4 regions of the Streptomyces sp. NPDC088147 genome follow, and region 3 is predicted to be linked to each of the others. Evidence: riboswitches for the same ligand, from Rfam matches in the RefSeq annotation. Region 3 holds a riboswitch; each other region holds the start of a gene.
What was found. A riboswitch is a leader RNA that binds a small molecule or an ion and turns the genes downstream of it on or off. The one in region 3 is predicted to bind cyclic di-AMP.
Positions count from the first base shown of each region.

Region 1: linked by a shared signal. The riboswitch ahead of ACIOGX_RS04460 (peptidoglycan DD-metalloendopeptidase family protein) and the one ahead of ACIOGX_RS25500 (NlpC/P60 family protein) in region 3 are both predicted to bind cyclic di-AMP.
Region 2: linked by a shared signal. The riboswitch ahead of ACIOGX_RS15145 (M23 family metallopeptidase) and the one ahead of ACIOGX_RS25500 (NlpC/P60 family protein) in region 3 are both predicted to bind cyclic di-AMP.
Region 4: linked by a shared signal. The riboswitch ahead of ACIOGX_RS18565 (transglycosylase family protein) and the one ahead of ACIOGX_RS25500 (NlpC/P60 family protein) in region 3 are both predicted to bind cyclic di-AMP.

Region 1 covers NZ_JBIUSY010000001.1:1,219,830-1,225,061, forward strand. Annotated here, with positions in the region: gene ACIOGX_RS04455 (SGNH/GDSL hydrolase family protein) at 1-204, opposite strand, end outside; gene ACIOGX_RS04460 (peptidoglycan DD-metalloendopeptidase family protein) at 375-1,418, opposite strand; cyclic di-AMP (ydaO/yuaA leader) riboswitch at 1,423-1,614, opposite strand; gene ACIOGX_RS04465 (tyrosine-protein phosphatase) at 2,032-2,844, shown strand; gene ACIOGX_RS04470 (DUF6126 family protein) at 2,912-3,031, opposite strand; gene ACIOGX_RS04475 (XRE family transcriptional regulator) at 3,166-3,789, opposite strand; gene ACIOGX_RS04480 (aspartate aminotransferase family protein) at 4,047-5,232, opposite strand, start outside.
Region 2 covers NZ_JBIUSY010000003.1:946,883-952,114, reverse strand. Annotated here, with positions in the region: gene ACIOGX_RS15150 (aldo/keto reductase) at 1-130, opposite strand, end outside; gene ACIOGX_RS15145 (M23 family metallopeptidase) at 321-1,346, opposite strand; cyclic di-AMP (ydaO/yuaA leader) riboswitch at 1,358-1,511, opposite strand; gene ACIOGX_RS15140 (PP2C family protein-serine/threonine phosphatase) at 1,909-3,096, opposite strand; tRNA gene ACIOGX_RS15135 (tRNA-Met) at 3,552-3,625, opposite strand; gene ACIOGX_RS15130 (hypothetical protein) at 3,687-3,896, opposite strand; gene ACIOGX_RS15125 (HAD family hydrolase) at 3,962-4,708, shown strand; gene ACIOGX_RS15120 (hypothetical protein) at 4,876-5,088, opposite strand; gene ACIOGX_RS15115 (glutamate-1-semialdehyde 2,1-aminomutase) at 5,208-5,232, opposite strand, start outside.
Region 3 covers NZ_JBIUSY010000007.1:423,089-428,320, reverse strand. Annotated here, with positions in the region: gene ACIOGX_RS25520 (LuxR C-terminal-related transcriptional regulator) at 1-325, shown strand, start outside; gene ACIOGX_RS25515 (hypothetical protein) at 470-847, opposite strand; gene ACIOGX_RS25510 (NlpC/P60 family protein) at 1,130-2,170, opposite strand; gene ACIOGX_RS25505 (hypothetical protein) at 2,419-2,772, shown strand; gene ACIOGX_RS25500 (NlpC/P60 family protein) at 2,791-4,035, opposite strand; cyclic di-AMP (ydaO/yuaA leader) riboswitch at 4,043-4,206, opposite strand; gene ACIOGX_RS25495 (ATP-dependent DNA helicase) at 4,468-5,232, shown strand, end outside.
Region 4 covers NZ_JBIUSY010000005.1:106,410-111,641, reverse strand. Annotated here, with positions in the region: gene ACIOGX_RS18580 (protein-L-isoaspartate(D-aspartate) O-methyltransferase) at 1-48, shown strand, start outside; gene ACIOGX_RS18575 (cytochrome P450) at 176-1,441, shown strand; gene ACIOGX_RS18570 (transglycosylase family protein) at 1,655-2,593, shown strand; cyclic di-AMP (ydaO/yuaA leader) riboswitch at 2,858-3,034, shown strand; gene ACIOGX_RS18565 (transglycosylase family protein) at 3,044-3,751, shown strand; gene eno (phosphopyruvate hydratase) at 4,176-5,232, shown strand, end outside.

The sequences.
Region 1 (5,232 bases), on a different contig from region 3:
GGCGTACCGGAAATCGCCGTGGGGGGTGTTGTCCGTCGGACCCGAGACCGGCAGTTGGTCGGCGAGCAGGACCGCGAACCGGTCCGCCCAGCCGACATACATCCCGTCGGGGCCCGGATCTCCCACCCCCTCGGTGAAGCTGTCGCCGATCGCCGCGTACGACCCGAGTACGCCATTTCTTCTTGATCTCGAATCGTCTGCCACAGCACCACATCATTCCCCGACAGATGTGACCTACGCGACCGTAAGGAGGGGTTGACGCCGGGTGAGATATGCCATCGGTCAAGATTCGACCAAGCGGGAATAGCAGAAAACCGCCGCTGCCCGGCACGGAAAGTGCCGGGCAGCGGAATGGGCTGACGTGATCTGACGAATCAGAGGTTGACGCCGTGCTCCCGGAGGTAGGCCACCGGGTCGACGTCCGAGCCGTACTCGGGGCCGGTGCGGATCTCGAAGTGCAGGTGCGGTCCGGTGGAATTGCCGGTGGAACCGGAAAGTCCGATCTCCTGGCCCGCGCTGACGCTGTCGCCCGCGGAGACCTCCAGGGACGACAGGTGGCCGTACTGCGAGTACATGCCGTCGCTGTGCTGGATGACGATCTGGTTGCCGTACGAGCCGCCCCAGCCGGCCGTCACGACCGTGCCGTCGCCGACCGCCTTGACGGGGGTGCCCGAGGACGCCGAGAAGTCGACACCGGTGTGGTAGCCGCTGGACCAGCTGGCGCCGGAGGCGCGGTACGGCGTGGAGGTGGGTCCGTCGACCGGCGCGGTGAAGCCGGAACCGGTGCTCGGCTCCGCGGTGTCGGGGGCGGGTGCCTGCTCGGTGGTCGAGGCGGCGGACTCGTCCGTCGAGCCGCTCGACGCGGAGTCGTCGGACGCGGAGTCGTCGGTCGAGGCGGCGGCGGAGTCGGCCGAGGAGGAGTCGGCGGACGAGGAGGCGGAGTCGGCCGAGGAGCTGGAGGGCTCCGCCGGGGTCTCGGACGGGGAACTCGCCGCGGCCCTCGCGCCGAGGGTCAGCTTGAGGCCGGGGTGGATCAGCGACGGGTTGTCGCCGACGGCCTCCCGGTTGTCCTCGTACAGCCGGTGCCAGCCGCCGCGGACATGGTGCTCGACGGCGATCTTGGAGAGATAGTCCCCGGCGACCACGGTGTAGGTCCTCGCGACCTTGGTGGCGGCGGCTCGGGCGGCTGTCTGCTTCGTCTCGGCCCGCTGCTGGGCGCCGGACAGGTTCTGGGCCGTGTGCGCCGAGGCGGGAACGGCGGCCTGCGGAGCGGTGGCGGGAGCGGCCTTCTCCGCGGCGTGCGCGCCGGTGGCGCCGATGAGCGGAAGCGCGATGGCCGCGCCACCCGTGCCGGCGGCGATGAATCCGCGCGAGATGGGGTTGTTCTTGGGACGGCGGTGCTTACCCTTCGCGGGCATGGCGAATTCCTCTCCGGCGCCTGCGAGGTGAGCTGTCGGGTTCGGACTGGAGCTGCCCGGCCGCGCGTGGTGCGCGACTTCACCCCAAGCCGTCCGAGGTTCCGGACCGGCGTACTACCTGGGTCCCCCGCTCCTGCCACGCGTTGATGGGTGGATGCGAATTCCAAGCGGCGGCAGGATTCGGCGATCCGCTCGGATTGAGGCTGAAGGTAAGCGAGTCGGACGGCCGGAACAAGATGTCGTATTCCGGCGGTCGCAGCCGTTCCGGATATCGCCCGGGTTATCCGGTCACCCTGCGTGGATTCCGGTCTTCAATTTCCTTACGGGGAAGGAATTCCTCTTCTCGATACCACCACGCAACGTCACGGATATGATCCTGCTCACTGGCCCGAACCCATCTCCCCTGCGACCGGGGCAGGTTATACGGAACCACCCATTCCGGACAGATGGGCATGTGGGCGATATTCATCGACGCCGAGTGTCCGAATAGTGCGCTTCTGCCCCCTCGGGCGCTGGGCTGATTGCCACAGGTTGCCTGAGGAACAAATGTCGTAGGGTCGGGAATCGACATCGTCGGCGAGCCGCGCCGACGGCAGACACGGAGGAGCACGCCGTGACGCAGCAGCTGCCGCAGGTCCCGTCGACAGAGCCCGAGTTGTCCGGCGTGCGCAACTTCCGCGACGTGGGCGGGCTGCCGACCACGGACGGCCGACGAGTGGCCCACGGCAGGCTCTTCCGCAGCGGGCATCTCGCCAACGCCACCCCGGCCGACGCCGCCTTCCTCTCCTCCCTCGGCCTGCACACCATCTTCGACTTCCGCAACGGCGCCGATCTGAAGCTCGACGGCGCGGACGTGGAGCTGCCCGGCGTACGCAATGTGAACCTGCCGCTCACCGATCCGGCGGACGGCGCCGAGTTCTGGCTGATGGTGCGGGACGGCGATCTCGACCAGCTGCGCTCGATCCTCTCGGACGGCAAGGCGGCCAACCGGATGATCGACTCGTACCGGACGATCATCACGGAACGCACCGCCGAGCACAGCCGCGTCCTGCACTCCCTCGCCGAGGACAGCGTCCCCGCGCTCATGCACTGCGCGGCGGGCAAGGACCGGGCGGGGCTCTCCATCGCGGTGTCCCTGCTCGCCGTCGGGGTGGAGCCCGAGGCGATCGAGGCCGACTACCTCAAGTCGAACGACCCGCACCGCCGCTACCCGATCCGGCGCAGCGACAGCTCGGCCGCCGGGATGTCCTCGGAGGTGATGGAGCTCCTCAGTCCGCTCTTCGACGCTCGCGCCGCGTACCTCGCTGCGGCCTTCGAGACCATCGAGAAGACCTGGGGCACCACCGACCGCTATCTGGCCGAGGGTCTCGGGCTCGCCCCCGAGACCCGCGAGCGGCTCCGCGCCCGCCTGCTCGACCAGAGCTGAGCGAGCGACGGCGACGGCGACAGCGCCACCCCCCGAGCCGTCACCCCTCGGGCCGCCACCCGAGCCGCTACCCCCGCGCGCCCATCTCGAAGAGCAGATAGAGGAACGCCGCGAAGAGATGGCCGGCGATCAGATAGGCGAAGAGCCGGATGACCAGCCCGCGGGGGAACTTCCCCTCCTCCTTCATGACATGACCGGGCGCGGCATTCACCGACACGGGATTCACCGGCACGGCGTTCTCCGGCACGGGATTCGCCGACACGGGGTTCTCCGGCACGGGGTTCTCTGACTCGGGCATGGTGGCAGACCTCTCTCAGCAGGTCAGCGGCGATGGGCCCCGGCGCCGAGGCACAGCTCGGCGGCGGGGCTCTGCAGCAGGGTATGGACGAAGAGCAGCTCGGTCCCCTCGGGTCCGGCCGCCGCGATCCGGTGCGGGGTGAGCGAGTCGAAGTGCGCGCTGTCCCCGGGGTCGAGCACGTGTACGGCGTCCCCGAGGGTCAGCCGCAGCCGCCCTTCGAGGACATAGAGCCACTCCTCACCCGGGTGTACGCGGACGAGGTCGCCCTGCGCCCCGTACGGGACCTGGAGCCGCAGCGGCTGCATGGCCCGGCCCGAGCCGCCCGCCTGGTAGTAGGTCCAGCCGTCGGCCTCGACCGGTTCCATCCGGTCGGCCCGGACGATGGGGTCCCGTTCCGGCGGAATCTCCCCGAGCAGCTCGGAGACAGTCGTACCGTAGATACGGGCGAGGCTCAGCAGCATCGGGAGCGACGGTTGTCTACGACCGGTTTCCAGCCGGGAGAGATGGGCCGGGGAGAGCCCGGCCCGCCGGGCGGCGGTCTCCAGGGTGAGCCGCCGGCCGCGGCGCAGGTCGCGCAGGCGGGGTGCGACATCGGGCAGCTGCCCGGACAGGTCTTCGCCGGCCTCTCCGGCGGGAGGGGTGCTCATACGTCCATTGCGCCAGGAACTTTCCTCCGAGGCAAATTTCTTACCTCGGAGGCAAATCCCTCGGAATCCCGGACCGGGCCCTAGGGCGTGTTGCGAAAGTAGCGCCGTCCGCCCGCAGGGCGGGGCCTGCGGCGTCCGGTGCGTGCGATCGCAAGGCGGAGGGTCGCCCCAGTACTGGACGTACTGGGATGATCCCGACAACGCCGCGAGCGTGCGTGCCGGGCGTCGCGGGCCAGGCGGGACTTTCGCAACACGCCCTAGCGGTTGGCCACGGCCTGCTTCACCAGGGTCCGGCCGAAGTCCCACATCAGTCCGCCACCGCCGTGGGCGTCGTCCATGACCGCCGTGAAGGCGTCCACGAAGCGCTCGACCTCCCTCTCCCCGATGGTCAGCGGCGGAATCAGCTTGATCACTTCCAGATGGTCGCCGGAGACCTGGGTGAGGATCCGGTGCTTCTGGAGCAGCGGTACGACCACCATCTGCGCGAAGAGTCCCTTGCGGGCCGCCTGGAGCATGGTCCACCGGCCGCGCAGCTTGATCGAGTGCGGCCGGCCGAACTCGATGCCGATCATCAGGCCACGGCCGCGTACCTCGTACAGCAGCTCATAGCGGTCGACGAGCGCGGCCAGCCGTGACCGGAGCAGATCCCCGGTGGCCCGCGCGTTGGCCACGACGTTCTCGTCCTCCATCACGGAGAGCACGGCCAGACCCGCGGCCATGGCCTGGGCGTTGGATCCGAAGCTCGCCGAGTGGACCAGCACCCGGTCCATCGAGGAGTAGACCTTCTTGAAGATCCAGTCCTTGCCGAGGGTCGCGCCGACGGGTACGTAGCCACCGGAGAGCGCCTTGGCCACACAGACGAGATCCGGCTCCACCCCCTCCTCGTGCTGGTACGCGTAGAAGTCACCGGTCCTGCCGAGCCCGGTCTGCACCTCGTCGACGATGAGCAACGCCTTGTGCCTGCGCAGCAGCTCCTGGGCGGCGCGCAGGAATCCGGGCGGTGTCTCGTGGACGCCCTTGCCCTGGATCGGCTCGACGACGAAGGCGGCCACATCGCCGCGCGCGAGCTCTCTCTCCAGACCGTCGAGATCGCCGAGCGCGAGAGCGGTGTCGGGCAGCAGCGGTGCGAAGCCGTCCCGGAAGCCGTCCTCGCCGTTGACCGACAGCGCGCCCGTGGTGAGCCCGTGGAAGGCGTGCGAGCAGTACAGGATCCTGGGCTTCCCGGTCGCGTACCGCGCGAACTTCAGCGCCGTCTCCACCGCTTCCGTACCGCTGTTGCCGAAGAACACCCGGTCCAGATGCGGGGAGTGGGCGAGCAGCTTCTCTGCGAGGAGTCCGGGCAGCGGCTGGCAGTCGAAGCGGGTGAGATCGGCGAGCGAGGCGTCGAGGACGTCATGCAGCGCCTTGCGTACGACGGGGTGATGCCGGCCGAGACCCATGACG
Region 2 (5,232 bases), on a different contig from region 3:
CCGCGGCGGCGTACGCGTCGAGGACGGCGAACGAGGCCGTCTCGTCGGCGGTCCAGCCGAAGACATTGCCGCCGAGGGCGAGCGGGAAGACGTGCAGATCGGAAGAGCCCAGTGGGCGCAGAGCGGTCATAGGCGGCTGCAACTCCCCGAGGAAGCCGCCCTATTCCGCTCCGCGCACCGATATGGGCCGTATGGGGGAATACCCGCGGGAAAATTCCCACGGGCCCGCTGGTCCGCGGACCGGAAAGCCTGCGGGCCCGCTGGTCCACGCGCCCGCGGGCCCGTGGAGAAGGCCGGTGGAGACCCCGTGGAGGCGAGGTCTACGGGTTGAGGCCCTTGCCGCGCAGCCAGCTCATCGGGTCGATGCCCGAGCCGCCCGGCGTGTGGACTTCGAGGTGCAGATGGGCGCCGGTCACGTTGCCGGTCGCGCCGACCCTGCCGATGACCTCGCCGGTGCTGACCTTCTGCCCGGCGCTCACGCTGATCGAGGACTGGTGGGCGTACCAGATCTCCGTGCCGTCGTCGAGCTCCAGGACCGTGCGGTATCCGTACGAGCCGGACCAGCCGGCCGACGTGACGGTGCCGCTGTGCACGGCCTTGAGCGGGGTGCCCGTCGGCGCGGCGAAGTCCAGGCCGGTGTGCTGGCCGGAGGACCACAGCGAGCCGGCCTGACCGTAGGTCGAGGTGATCGTGTACGAGGAGGTGGGGATCGCGTAGCTGGCGGCCAGCTTGGCCAGCCGTTCCTTCTCCGCCTTGGCCTTGGCCTCCGCCTCGGCCTTCTTCTTCGCCTCTTCGATCTTCTTCTCGGCCTCGGTCTGCTGCTTCTTGGCCTCGGCCGCGGCCTTCTCGGCCGCCGCCGACTCCGCAGCTGCCTTCTGCGCCGCGTCGGCGCCGGTCTGCTGCGCCTCGGCCTGCTGGAGGATACGGGCGCGCAGCGCCTCTCCCGCGTCGGTGGCGCCCTGTTCGGTGTCCGAGGCGGTGAGCCCGGCGGTGGTGAGCGGGGCGGCGAGCACCTCGGAGTCGGAGTCGTCCGAGGCGAGCGAGCCCATTCCCGGCAGCGACTTGGCGTCCGGGAGATTGTCCGCGATCGCGTCGGGCAGGGATATGGAGACCGCGGGCTTGTCCTGAGCGGTGGCGATGCCGCCCGCGCCGACGGCGGCGATGACGCCCACGCCGAGGACGGTGGAGCTACGGGCCAGTCCGCGCTGCTTGGCGACGCGGTGCCGGCCGCGTACGGGCCGTATGGACTCCTCGGTGGGATTCCATTCCCCCCATGCCCTGTCCGGCGCGTCGCCGTGGGAGCGCGTTTCGAAGAGGGCTTCGGGGGCAGGCTTGTTGGACGCCACTGAGGCGTACTCCTTTCCTTCCTTCTCGCCTACCGGGTTAGCTGACGGGTTCGGAGCAGGAAGGTCTCCTACGAGTGCTCCCACCGCACAAGGCGGCACAAGACACCCGATTCACCCCAATTGGTGGTTCCCCGGTTCCCTTGCGGGATTCGGCGCGTGCGCACGGTGCCATCTCTTGCGACGGCTGGGACGACCGCGCTGCGTTATCGAACGTTAATAGAGACCCGGGCCTTATTCCAAGCTGTTCCGGGTGATCGTTAACGACTTCGCATCGGACGTACCGGGACAGACGGGAACGCAATCGGACGAGTTGATGGCCCGTCAGGACGGCTGGCTTTTCTGACGGTGTGTCAAATGTTATGCGGAGGGATACCTCTCGACTACGGACGGTGGCGAGGCGTCCGGCCGGGCTCATCCGTCCGGCGACCGGGGCGATCCGCCCGGCGATCCGGGGCGATCCGTCCAGTGACCTGTCCATCGATCCGTCCCGCGATCTGTCCATCGATCCATCCGGCGATCAGCTGACGATCAGGCGGCGATCAGGTGACGGCTCCCGGCCGTCTCACGGCACCAGGGGCATGGTCATACGCCGCTCCGGCTCACCCTCCGAGGGCCGGCTGACCGCCAGCAGCGCCATGTCGTCCTGGCTCCCGCCGCCCGTGTGCCGTCGCACGTCGTCGATGAGCGCCTGGAGCATCTCGTCGGGCCCCTGGAAGACCCGTCCGTCGAGCCGTTCGCGCGGGACGTAGAAGACCCCGTGGGCATCGCGCGCCTCGGTCAGCCCGTCCGTGTAGAAGAGCAGCGTCGCGCCTTCCGGATACGGGGCCTGCTCGGCGCGGTCCGGCCACGTACCCAGTTCGCTCATCCCGAGCGGCAGCGCGGGATCCGTCGAGACGAGCATCCGCACCTCACCGTCGCCGCACATCAGCAGCGGCTCGGGGTGGCCGCGGTTGACCAGCCGCACCACACCCTCGTCGTGCGGGATCTCGGCGAGTACGGCCGTCGTGAACCCCTCGAAGACATCGAGCGCGTCCTGCCGCGTCCCCTCCCGCCTGAGGGCCCGCTCCAGCCGCTGCGCGACCGCCTCCAGCGAACTCTCCTGCTCGGCGGCCTCCCGGAAGGACCCGATGACCACCGCCACCGCTTCGACCGCGTCCAGCCCCTTCCCCCGTACGTCCCCGACCACCAGCCGCACCCCGTACGGCGTGTCCTGTACGGCGAAGAGGTCCCCGCCGATGAAGGCGCCCTCCTGCGCCGCCTCGTACCGCGCGGCGATCCGCAGCCCCCCGATCCGCTCGGCGGGTCTGGGCAGCACCGCGCGCTGGGCGGTCTCGGCGATGATCCGGGCGGAGGCCAGCCGCTCACCGCTGCGCCGCACGACACCGTTGATGTACAGCGCCAGCAGGGACACGACCACCACCGTCAGCACCTCGCTGATCGACTCCACCTGGAACTGGGTGTCCGCGTGGATGTGCAGCACCACCTCGGCGATCAGCGAGGCGAGGGCGATGACGAGCGTGCCGGCCATCGGATAGAACGGGGCGGCGACCAGCGGAGCCGCGGCGAAGAGAGGGGACGCGGTGACGCGCGTCGGGGTCACCAGGTCGAAGATCACCCCGGCGACGATCACCAGCACGGGCAGCACCCGCACCAGCCTGCGTCCGGTACGGCCGCGCCCTCCCGCATACCGGCCGCCGCCGCGGACGTTGTCGCCGGCCGTCCAGAAACCCGTTCCGCGACCGGACCAGATACCGCCGTCGTCAGCCGCCCGCCGGTCTGTGCCGCCGATGCCCTTTCCGAGCTTCCTCAGTCTCCACACCAGTGGTCTCCTGCCCGGTCCGCCGACTGCTGCGGACGGTGCCGCGCTCCACCAGGCTGGCCGCTGCCATCCTGGGTGGCGACTCGCCGTCCGCCGAGTGGGCTACGGCGAGCGGACCCGCCGGGCGGCCGATACTCCGGCGCGCCGGCTGGCCGGCGGACCCGATCAGTCGGTCGGCTGGCGCTCGGCGTACGCCCTCACGGCGTTCCGGTCGAGCACAGCCGTACCTTCACCGTACTTGTCATGGTCGACGGCGAAGCGTGCGTCGGCGAGGCGGAGCCGGGATCCGGGCCCGGCGCGGGCGGGACGGCAGCCGGTCCGGGCGCGCGGGCGGACACGACGAAGGCCCGGATTCACCAGGAATCCGGGCCTTCGTTTTCTTCCAGTAGCGGGGACAGGATTTGAACCTGCGACCTCTGGGTTATGAGCCCAGCGAGCTACCGAGCTGCTCCACCCCGCGCCGTTGAATGCAACTCTACGCCATCCGGAGCAAGATCATCACCACGCGGCGCACGGACGGGCTAGGCCGCCTCGACGACATCGGCGCGGACCGCGGCGGCCCACTCCACCAGAAGCCGCTGGTAGCGCTCCTGCTCGGCGGGCGGCAGCGCGCCACCGGCGCGCGCCCACAGGGCACGGATCTCCGCGTTGACGACAGCGGCGGACCTGACAGCGCGTAACGAGTCGCCGTCACCGGAAGCGGGGGAAGAAGTGGACGAGGAAGCGAACATAGGAGCAAGGCTACGGCCAGCCACTGACAATCGGCAGAGCGTGTCCCCCTACGCTTACACCGGTGATTGAAACCATCGTGTTCGACGTCGGCGAGACCCTCGTCCGCGACGACCGCTACTGGGCGTCCTGGGCCGACTGGCTGGGCATTCCCCGGCACACCATCTCCGCGCTCGTCGGCGCCGCCACCGTCCAGAACCGGGACCACACCGACGCCCTCCGCCTCATCAAGCCCGGCATGGACGTCGGCGAGGCGTACCGCGCCCGGGAGGCCGCCGGACGCGGCGACCATCTCGACGAGTCCGATCTCTATCCCGATGTACGGCCCGCCCTGGCGAGCCTCCGGGCCCTCGGCGTCCGCGTCGTCCTCGCGGGCAACCAGACCGTCAGGACCGGAGAACTGCTGCGCGGCCTCGATCTGCCCGCCGATCTCGTCGCCACCTCGGGTGAGTGGGGCGCGGAGAAGCCGTCGCAGGAGTTCTTCGCGCACGTCATCGAGGCGTCGGGAGCGGCGCCCGACAGGACGGTGTACGTGGGCGACCATCCCGCGTACGACCTGTTCCCGGCCCGGGAGGCGGGCCTGCGCGCCGCCCATCTGCGGCGGGGGCCGTGGGGCTATCTGTGGGCGGACGACCCGGAGGTGATCGAGGCGGCGGACTGGCGGATCGACAACCTGACGCAGCTGACGGCGATCGCGGCGGAGCAGAGGGAACGGGCCGACCACGCGGAACGGGCGGATCAGGCGGATCAGGCGGCGGAACGGTCAGAACGAGCGGCGGAACGGGCGGCGGAACGGGCGGACCACCAGGGCTGACGGGGCAGGTGGGACTGAGTGGACTGTGGGGCTGCGTGGGGCTGGGTCGCTGGGCGGGACTGGGTGACCGGGCGGGACTGGGTGACCGGGCGGGACCGGGTGACCGGTTGGGACTGACGGTGTCGACAGGACCGCCAGGCCCCCCTGTGGGCAGGCACCACCCCGGCTCAGACCACGGTGTACTCGTGCGCGGGACCGCCCTGCCACTCCACCCAGGAGGGGTCGTCCAGCAGTTCCCAGGCGTCCGGCAGCCCCGCCAGGCGCAGGAATTCGATCAGATGGTCGTCGGAGTGGGCGAGCCCCATGATCCGCCCACGGACCGTGACCCGCCGCCCGCCTGTCCCTGACGCCCGGTGGACGACGATCGGTGCATCACTCATAGGCCCAAGAGTGCGTCGATCTCGCCCTGTCCGCAGCCTCTGGGACCCGCTTCTTTTCCGCGGGGGCTGTCGGTTGGATCACACCCGCGGATCACGACCGGCCGAGCCAGGGCCTGTCTTCAGCGCAGGAGGGCGAAGACCTCG
Region 3 (5,232 bases):
GATCACCGGCACGGACCTGGTCGACTCGATCTTCCGGGTGCAGGAGGGCGACGCGGTCTTCTCGCCCCGGCTGGCCGGCTTCGTCCTGGACGCCTTCGCCTCGACGGACGCGCCGCCGGTGGACGAGGACCTGGACCGGCTGACGCAGCGCGAGCGCGAGGTGCTGCGGCTCATCGCGCGCGGGTACGCGTACAAGGAGATCGCGAAGCAGCTCTTCATCTCGGTGAAGACCGTCGAGTCCCATGTCTCGGCGGTGCTGAGGAAGCTCCAGCTCTCCAACCGGCACGAGCTGACGCGCTGGGCGACGGCGCGCAGGCTGGTCTGAGCCTCCGCGCCGTCCGGTCCGGGACCGCGTGCTGTCCGGTCCGCGTGCTGTCGGGTGTACGTGCTGTCGGTGTGCGTGCCGTCCGGTGTACGTGCTGTCGGGTGTACGCGCCGTCCGGTGTGCGTGCTGTCCGGGCCACGCGGTCTACGAGCAGTGCCACTCGGTGACGTATGTCCGGTCCCGGTACTCCATCACGCCGCGGATGCACTCGCCCGGCGCGGTGTTGAGCCTGCCGGTCCGTTCGGCGCGGCCGTGCCAGGTCTGCTGGGTGCCCAGCCAGCCGGGGAACGCGGTGATCCGGTCGTCCTTGCGCTGGTAGCCGAGGCGTACGGCGACACCGGGCCGGCCCTGGTACTGCTCGTAGCGCACGGTGAACGGTCCCACGCCGCCCACCGGGCCCTCGATACAGAGCCGGCCGCCGGAGAGATCGCCGCACCCCCGCGGAGTGAGGCCGACCGGCGCCAGGACGAAAAGTGCGCCGACGGCGAGAACCGTTCCTCTGACGGCGTTGGCTCGTCTCACGGCTCCCCCTTCAGGGCAGACGGGATGCTGCGCCCATCGTGACCCGGGGAGGGGCAACCGGCACTCCGGTGTGGGCCGTTCGGCGACTCCGGAGTTGCGGGACTCTGAGGACAGGGCCTAGGTCCTGTCCGGTCGATCTTCGTGGATCAGCCCGGGACGTCTGGCGCGGTGGATCGCAAGGCGGAGGATCGGCCTCGTACTGGACGTACTTGGCCGACTCCGACAACGCGGCGAGGCGCCGTGCCAGGCGTTCCGGGCCCACGAAGATCGGCCGGACAGGGCCTAGGCCGGCCTGCTGGCGCCGGCGAACGGCATCTGGTCGAGCGGCGCCAGCCGGACCGCCGAGCCCGGCCGGGGGGCGTGGATCATCTGCCCGCCGCCGACATAGATCCCGACATGGCTGATGCCGGAGAAGAAGAACACCAGGTCACCGGGGGCGAGATCGCCGCGTGAGACCCGCTGGCCCGTGCTGATCTGGGTGTAGCTGGTGCGGGGGAGGGAGACACCCGCGGAGCGCCAGGCGGCCTGGGTGAGCCCGGAGCAGTCGAAGGCACCGGGTCCGGTCGCGCCCCAGACGTACGGCTTGCCGATCGCCCCGTAGGCGTAGGCGACGGCCGCGGCGGCACGGGGGTTCGGCGCCCGCACCGCGCCGGGTGCGAGGGACGCGGCGTCCTGCCGGCCCTGGCCGCCCCGCTGGTCGTACTGGGCGCGCTGCGGCGCGGTGAGGCGGTCGAGCAGCCGCTGGGCGGAGCCGATCTTCTCCTGGACGGCGGACTTGTGCCGGGCCAGCTCGGACTGGGAGGCCCTCAGCTCCGTGAGCCGGCCGTCGGCGCGGGCGCGCAGTTCGGCGATGCGGGCGAGTTCCCTGCGGATCGCGGCGATCCTGGCGGCCTGCCGGGAACCGGCCCGTTCGGCGAGCGAGGCCCCTTCCAGGTACTCCTCGGGGGAGGAGCTGAGCGCGAGCTGTACGGCGGGGTCGAGGCCGCCGGCCCGGTACTGCGCGGAGGCGATCGAACCGAGCGCGTTGCGCGCGTTGTTGAGCCGTTCCGTCCTGCGCGTGGCCTCGTCCCGCAGATGCGTGAGCGCGGTACGGGCCTTGTCCGCCTTCACCTTCGTCCCGTTGTACCGCTCGGTGGCGGTCTCGGCCTGCTCGTACAGCGCGTCGACCTTGGCCTTGACCTGGGCCGGGGTGAGCTGGGGCTCGGCGTGTGCGGGGCCGTCGAAGGCGGTGACGGTCGCGGCCCCGGCGAGTGCGAGAGTGGCGGCGGTACGGCCGGCGGGGCCGGTGAGCGTGCGCTGTCTGGGCTTTCGGTGCGCTGCCACGGGGGTGGATCCTCTTCCCTAGTCGGTCACGGTGGGTCATGGCCGGTCGCCAGGAGAAGGACGCTAGGGCGCAAGGTCACAGTCCGGCCTCGGCATGGCCGGTATTGGCGAGAGGTGGCAGAACAGGGCCGGGTTGTGACCGGCATGATCGCGGTCTCGGAAGCCCTTTCCGTCCGGACCCGACCGATATCGGAACAGAGCCCCACCTCGCCGCTCGGTGGTGCTATGGCCCTCGATAGGGTCCGGACATGGACGTACTCATCAATGTCTTCGTCGCGCTTCACATCATCGGCATAGCCTCGCTGCTCGGCGGCTTCCTCACTCAGATGAAGTCGATGAGCACGGGGACGGCCCGCTTCAACAAGGCGATGCTGCACGGCGCGCTGACGATGCTCGTCACGGGCGTGGCCCTGGTGGGCCTCAACCAGGCCGACGACCAGACGGTGAACAACATCAAGGTCGGCATCAAGCTCGCGGTGCTGGTCGTGATCCTGGCCGTGGTGTACGTGAAGCGCGACGACGAGACCGCCCCGAAGCCGCTGTTCGGCGCGGTGGGCGGGCTGACGATGGTCAACATCTTCATCGCCACGCTCTGGACCTGACAGGGCCCCGGGGCCCTGTCAGGCGGGGCGGACGCTTCCGTAGATCGGCATGTAGTAGATCGACTCCTCGCGGACGTTCGCGCCCGGCTTGGGGGCGTGGATCATCATGCCGTCGCCGATGTAGATCCCGACGTGGCTGATGTCGTCGTAGAAGAAGACCAGGTCACCGGGGAGCAGATCCTCGGTCGCGACGCGCGTGCCGGCCTTCACCTGGTCCCAGGTGGTGCGCGGCAGCTCCACGCCCGCCTCCTTCCAGGCGGCCTGGGTCAGGCCCGAGCAGTCGTACGAGCTGGGTCCCGTGGCGCCCCAGACGTACGGCTTGCCTTTCTGGGCGCGGGCGAAGGAGAGGACCTTGGCGGCCTTGGTGGCGTAGCTGCCGTCCGAGGCTCCGGTGCCGCCGCTCGTGCCGGTACCGGTCCCGGTGCCCGTACTGCCCGAGCCCGTACCTGTACCCGAGCCGCTGCCCGTACCCGTGCCCGAGCCGCTGCCCGAGCCCGTACCGGCCGCCGGGGCCTGAGCCTGCCGCTCCTCGCGCTTGCGCTCGGCCTCCTGCTTCGCGCGGGCCTCCTGCTTCGCCCGTGCCTCCGCCTTGCGGCGGGCCTCCTCTTCCTTCTTGCGCTCCAGCGCGGCCAGCCGCGCCTTCTCCTCCGTGGTCAGCTTCGACAGCAGCGCACGCGCCGCGCCGAGCTTCTGCTGCACGTTCTGCTTGCTGGTTCGCAGCGCGGCCTGCGAGGCGGTGAGCGACTCCAGGTCCTTCGACGCCTGCTGCCGCTTCTTCGCGGCGTCGGCCTGCTGCGTCTGGTAGTCGGTGAGGACGCCGCGCTGGCGCTCCGTCAGCCGGTCCGTCACCTGCTTCTGCTCGAAGAACGACTGCGGGCTGTCCGCGAACAGCAGGGCGGCGGTCGGGGTGACCGCGCCTTCCCGGTACTGCGCGGCCGCGAACGAGCCGAGCGTACGCCGGGCCTCGTTCAGCTTGTCCGCGCGCTTGGCGACCTCGTCGAGCACCCGGTCGACCGCGCGCTTCTGCTTCTGCGTGGCCTCTTTCGCCCGGTTGTACTTCTGCGTCTCACTGCCGGCCTGGCGGTACAGATCGTCGACCTTCTTCTGTACCTCTTCCATGGACGGCTTCGGATCGACGGGCGCGGCACTCGCGCTCTGCGCCGAGAGCAACGTGACCGAGGCGAGCGCGGCTGTCGTGATCCCGACGGCGGGAGAAGCGGTACGTACTCCGCTGAGACTGCGCGGCTTGCGATGCGACGCCAAGGTCGGCATCTCCTTCCGTGGACCGCCTACCGGGTTAGCTGTCGGGTTCGGGCGGAACGGAAGGCTGCCCTACGGACCTTGAGCGAAAGGCCCGATTCACCCCGGTTGTGCACTGTGGGTCCCCGGTTCCGAACTTCCTTCAGGAAAGTCCGAATTCGACGTGGGCCGCCCGCTTGGCGTGGATCGCCGTTGGGGGTACGGGCTGCCTGATCGAGCACGCTAGCCAAAGTGTGGCGCTGGTGTGAAGGTCGATGGCCGATATGCCCGATACATTTTCGTGACTATTTGCGGGTGCGATGAGTGAAACCGGCCGGTGACGTCCGTTCGTCACGATGGGTGAGCGCGGGGCCGCCTGTGGTGATGGCGACGGCGGCCGGGGAATTCCGAAGGCGGGCGCGGGGTGTCAGTGCGGCGGCCTAGACTCGGATAGCGATGAGCAGCCTCTTTGACGACAGTTTCCTGGCGGACCTCCAGCCCTCCGGCGACGAGCATCCTCCGCCGCCCGAGGACGACGCCGAGCACGCGGCGGAGCAGGTGCCCGACGACCTCTTCCAGGGTGCCTACGACGCGCCCCCGGCGCGGGACCAGTACCACCGCGACGGCGCCCCGCGCACGGTCGTGGACCCCGCCGCGCTGCTCGAAGGGCTGAACGAGGAGCAGCGCGCGGCCGTCGTGCACACCGGCTCGCCCCTGCTCATCGTGGCCGGGGCCGGGTCGGGCAAGACCAGGGTGCTGACCCACCGGATCGCGCATCTGCTGGGCACCCGCAGCGTCCACCCCGGTCAGATACTGGCGATCACGTTCACCAACAAGGCCGCGGGCGAGATGAAGGAGCGCGTCGGCCAGCTCGTCGGCCCGCGCGCCAACGCCATGTGGGTCATGACGTTCCACAGCGCCTGCGTGCGGATCCTGCGGCGCGAGTCGAAGCGGCTCGGCTTCACCTCGTCGTTCTCCATCTACGACGCCGCCGACTCGAAGCGTCTGATGGCCCTGGTCTGCCGCGATCTGGACCTCGACCCCAAGCGGTACCCGCCCAAGTCCTTCAGCGCCAAGATCTCGAATCTGAAGAACGAGCTGATCGACGAGGAGACCTTCGCCGGCCAGGCCGCCGACGGCTTCGAGAAGACACTCGCCGAGGCGTACCGGATGTACCAGGCGCGGCTGCGCGAGGCCAACGCGCTGGACTTCGACGACATC
Region 4 (5,232 bases), on a different contig from region 3:
TGGGCCTGGCTCGACTCCCCGGAGCATCCGGTCCCCGCCGTCGGATAGCACAGACGCTCGGCCCCGACCCGCCCCGCCGGCCTCGCGCCCTACCGCGGAAGGCGGGCCGGTCCTCCGAGCGGCCGGGGGAACTGGGCGGCGCGGGCCGGGACAGAGGGGCGGTTACTGTCGGGGCATGCAGCACCAGTCCGCCCCCGTCCCCCCGGCCCCGCCCGCTCCCGAGCTGTTCACCTGGGAGTTCGCCACCGATCCGTACCCCGCCTACGCCTGGCTGCGCGAGCACGCGCCCGTGCACAGGACCACGCTGCCCAGTGGGGTCGAGGCATGGCTCGTGACGCGGTACGTGGATGCCCGGCAGGCCCTCGCCGACGCACGGCTCTCCAAGAACCCCACGCATCACGCCGAGCCGGCGCACGCCAAGGGGAAGACGGGCATTCCCGGCGAGCGCAAGGCGGAGCTGATGACACATCTGCTCAATATCGATCCGCCCGATCACACCCGGCTGCGACGGCTCGTGTCCAAGGCGTTCACGCCCCGCCGCGTGGCCGAATTCGCGCCGCGCGTGCAGGAGTTGACCGACCGGCTCATCGACGGCTTCGCCGCGAAGGGCGAGGCGGACCTCATCCATGACTTCGCGTTCCCGCTCCCCATCTACGCGATCTGCGATCTGCTCGGGGTGCCGCGCGAGGACCAGGACGACTTCCGCGACTGGGCGGGCATGATGATCCGGCACGCGGGCGGCCCGCGGGGCGGAGTCGGGCGCTCCGTCAAGAAGATGCGGGGCTATCTCGCCGACCTCATCCACCGCAAGAGGGCGGACCCCGGCGACGATCTGATCTCCGGCCTCATCCGGGCCGGCGACCACGGGGAACATCTCACCGAGAACGAGGCCGCGGCGATGGCCTTCATCATCCTCTTCGCCGGTTTCGAGACGACCGTGAACCTCATCGGCAACGGCATGTTCGCGCTGCTGCGCCACCCCGAGCAGCGCGCGCTGCTCCAGCGCTCGCTCGGAGCGGGGGAGACCGGTCTGCTCGCGACGGGGGTCGAGGAGCTGCTCCGGTACGACGGTCCCGTGGAGCTGGCGACCTGGCGCTTCGCGACCGAGCCGCTGACGCTCGGCGGGCAGCGGATCGCGACGGGCGATCCGGTGCTGGTCGTCCTGGCCGCCGCCGACCGTGACCCCGAGCGCTTCACGGATCCGGACACGCTCGACCTCTCCCGGCGTGACAATCAGCACCTGGGCTACGGACACGGCATCCACTACTGCCTCGGCGCGCCGCTCGCCCGGGTGGAGGGGCAGACGGCGCTCGCCACCCTGCTGACCCGGCTGCCCGATGTGCGGCTTGCGGGAGATCCTGCCGATTTGCGGTGGCGTGGAGGGCTCATCATGCGTGGATTGCGCACGCTTCCGGTGCAGTTCACGCCATTGTCCGACTGAAGGTTTACTGACGACCCGTCAAGACTGTGACTTTCACGTGATCTCCGCTGCATCGACTTGTGACAGCAGTTCGAGTACCGCTACGTTCTCGAAAACTCAGCCGCCACACGCAGTAGTCGAAACATCAGTCACACGGAAGGCAATCGCATGCGCTCCGGGAACGGCCGACACCGTCGACCTCGCCAGGCCCCCGCTCTGATCGTCGCGGCAGGGGTGACCGGCTCCGCGATCGCCATTCCGCTGCTCGGCGCCACGGGTGCCGGCGCGGCGGACGCCTCCACCTGGGACCGCGTCGCCGAGTGCGAGAGCGGCGGCATGTGGAGCGCCGACCTCAAGAACGGCTACTACGGCGGACTCCAGATCTCCCAGGAGACCTGGGACGACTTCGGCGGCGCGGAGTACGCGGCCAGCGCCGACCTCGCCAGCAGATCGCAGCAGATCGCGATAGCCGAGAAGATCCTCGACGCGCAGGGGCCGAAGGCGTGGGCCAGCTGCGCCGCGATCTCGGGGCTGACGGCGGGCAGCGCCGCGCCGGGCGTGGACCCCGGTACGACGCCCGAGGCGGAACGGGGGACGACACCCGAGTCGTCCGGGACCCCCAAGCCCTCCGAGACGTCAGGGAAGACCGAGACGTCCAAGCCGTCCAAGCCTTCCGGGTCCTCCGACGCGTCCGAGACGTCCGGGGCGTCAGGGAAGGCCGGGGACGCCGACGCGCCCTCGGACAGCTCCGCGTCCACCCCGGACGGGACCGCGCCCGACGACGCGACCCCCGCCCCCTCCGAGTCCTCCGGCGCCTCCGGCTCCGCCGATGACGCGGAGGCCGACGACGCCGCCAAGGGCAAGCACCGTGGCGACGCCGCCCCGGAGGATTCCGTACCGGGCAATTCGGGTGAAGAGCGTGAATCCGGCCGACATGCCTCGCGAGGTGACGGATCGGCACGTCACGCGGGCGGCGCGACGGACGGAACGGAAGGCGCGGACGCGGCGGAGGGCGAGTACACCGTCCGCGTGGGCGACTGCCTTTGGCTCATCGCCGACGAGCGCGAGGTGCCCGGCGGGTGGTCCGCGCTCTACGAGGCGAACAAGGACACCGTCGGCGCCGACCCCGACCTGATCCTTCCTGGCCAGACCCTTGATCTCGGCGTGAAGTAGAGGCAGTTAGAGACCCTATGTCCACTTCTGCGAAAGTGAGACAAGGGTCTCTTTGCCGCAACTGGGGTCTTTTGGCCCGCCGGTTGGGCCGCTTCCTCTCCCACCTGCGTAAATGAGATCGCTCCAGGGGGAGGTAAGGGCGATTTTTCCTTGATGTGCATCTTTGAACAACGGGCAGACCTGTGATTACGGTCTGAACCGCTCGCACCGCGGGCCCCGTCGACCGTCACGCCGAATCCTGCCGTCGGTCGGGGGGAGTAACCGACGCGTCAAGCGCCGTAGGCAGGAGCGGGGGACCCAAAGGTTCGCGCCGGGCTCCGGCCGTCGAGAGACGGCCGAGGACCGGCTTGGGGTGAAGCCTTGTGCGCCAGAGCACAAGGCCGGGCAACTCACTTGGCCCGAACCCGACAGCTGACCTCGTAGGCGTCGGTGAGGAGATGTTCCATGCTGCTGCGTTCCAGCAAGGCCAAGCACCGCCGCCCGTCGAAGGCCGTCCGCTACGCCACGCTCGCCGGCGTCACCGGTGCCGCCGTCGCCGCCCCGCTGATCGGTGCGACCTCGGCCACCGCCGCGACCGCCTCCGAGTGGGACAAGGTCGCGCAGTGCGAGTCCGGGGGCAACTGGTCCATCAACACCCAAAACGGCTTCTACGGCGGCCTCCAGTTCACGCCGTCCACCTGGGCCGCCTACGGCGGTACCGCGTACGCCCCCCGCGCCGACCAGGCCAGCAAGTCCCAGCAGATAGCCGTCGCCGAGAAGGTCCTCGCGGGCCAGGGCAAGGGCGCGTGGCCGAACTGCGGCGTGGGCCTGTCCAACGCCGCGTACGACGGCGGCTCGGCCACCGAGAACACCCAGCAGCAGTCGCAGCCGAAGCAGCGGAGCCAGCCGAAGCAGCAGTCGCAGCCGACGCAGCAGTCGCAGCGGGAGACCACGGAGAGCACGCGCGACGCGGCCCAGCCGGCCTCGCGCGGCGAGAGCCGTCCCGCCACGATCAAGAAGGGTGACGGCGAGTACAAGGTCGCGTCCGGCGACACCCTCTCCAAGATCGCCAAGGCCGAGGACGTCAAGGGTGGCTGGAAGAAGCTGTTCGACCTGAACAAGGACATCGTCAGCGACGCCGACGTGATCTACCCGGGCCAGCAGCTCCACCTGAGCTGACCTCCGGGCCCCGGGCCCCGGGCCCTCCGGACCCTCCGGGCCCCCGGGCCCCGGGCCCCGGACCTTCCGGGACCCGGGCCCCGGGCCCCGGACCTTCCGGGACCCGGACCCCGGGCCCCGGACCCCGGGCCCCGGACCTCCGAACCTCCGGACCCCGGGCCCCTGGCCCCACCCGAGACCACCCCGGCCGGGCGCGTAATCCCCCGTACGCGCCGGGCCGGGGTTTCCCGCTGAGGCCCGCCCGCGCGCGGACCGCGGCGGACGCGGCCCCGGCGATGGCGGCCCACGACTCCCGCGGTGCGGGATTCGGGCCTCATTTCGTCTTAGGTGGCGGGCACCGGCCGACCGATGACCCCGCGGCGGTTAGGCTCTTGCCGCAAGGCCAATGAGACCCTGCACTCCAAGCGTCACATCCCAGAAGGAGATGCTCGTGCCGTCCATCGACGTCGTCGTAGCCCGGGAAATCCTCGACTCCCGAGGCAACCCCACGGTCGAGGTCGAGGTCGGCCTCGACGACGGCAGCACGGGTCGTGCTGCTGTCCCCTCCGGTGCCTCCACCGGTGCGTTCGAGGCCCTTGAGCTCCGCGACGGTGACCAGAACCGCTACCAGGGCAAGGGTGTCGAGAAGGCCGTCCTCGCCGTCATCGAGCAGATCGGCCCGGAGCTGGTCGGGTACGACGCCACCGAGCAGCGCCTGATCGACCAGGCCATGTTCGACCTGGACGCCACCCCGGACAAGTCGTCGCTCGGCGCCAACGCCATCCTCGGCGTCTCCCTCGCCGTCGCGCACGCCGCCTCCGAGGCCTCGGACCTCCCGCTCTTCCGCTACCTCGGCGGCCCGAACGCGCACCTGCTGCCCGTTCCGATGATGAACATCCTGAACGGCGGCTCGCACGCCGACTCCAATGTCGACATCCAGGAATTCATGATCGCCCCGATCGGCGCGGAGTCCTTCTCCGAGGCCCTGCGCTGGGGTGCCGAGGTCTACCACACGCTCAAGAAGGTCCTGAAGCAGAAGGGCCTCTCCACCGGCCTCGGCGACGAGGGCGGCTTCGCGCCGAACCTGGAGTCCAACCGCGCCGCGCTCGACCTCATCCTCGAAGCGATCAAGGAGGCCGGTTACGTCCCCGGCCGCGACATCGCGCTCGCGCTCGACGTCGCCGCGTCCGAGTTCTACAAGGACGGTTCGTACGAGTTCGAGGGCAAGTCCCGCTCGGCCGCCGAGCTGACCGAGTACTACGAGGAGCTCGTCGCCGCGTACCCGCTCGTCTCCATCGAGGACCCGCTCTTCGAGGACGACTGGGCCGGCTGGAAGGTCCTCACGGACAAGCTCGGCTCCAAGGTCCAGATCGTCGGCGACGACCTGTTCGTCACCAACCCGGAGCGCCTCGCCCGCGGTATCGAGGAGGGCTCGGCCAACGCCCTGCTCGTCAAGGTCAACCAGATCGGTTCGCTGACCGAGACCCTGGACGCCGTCGAGC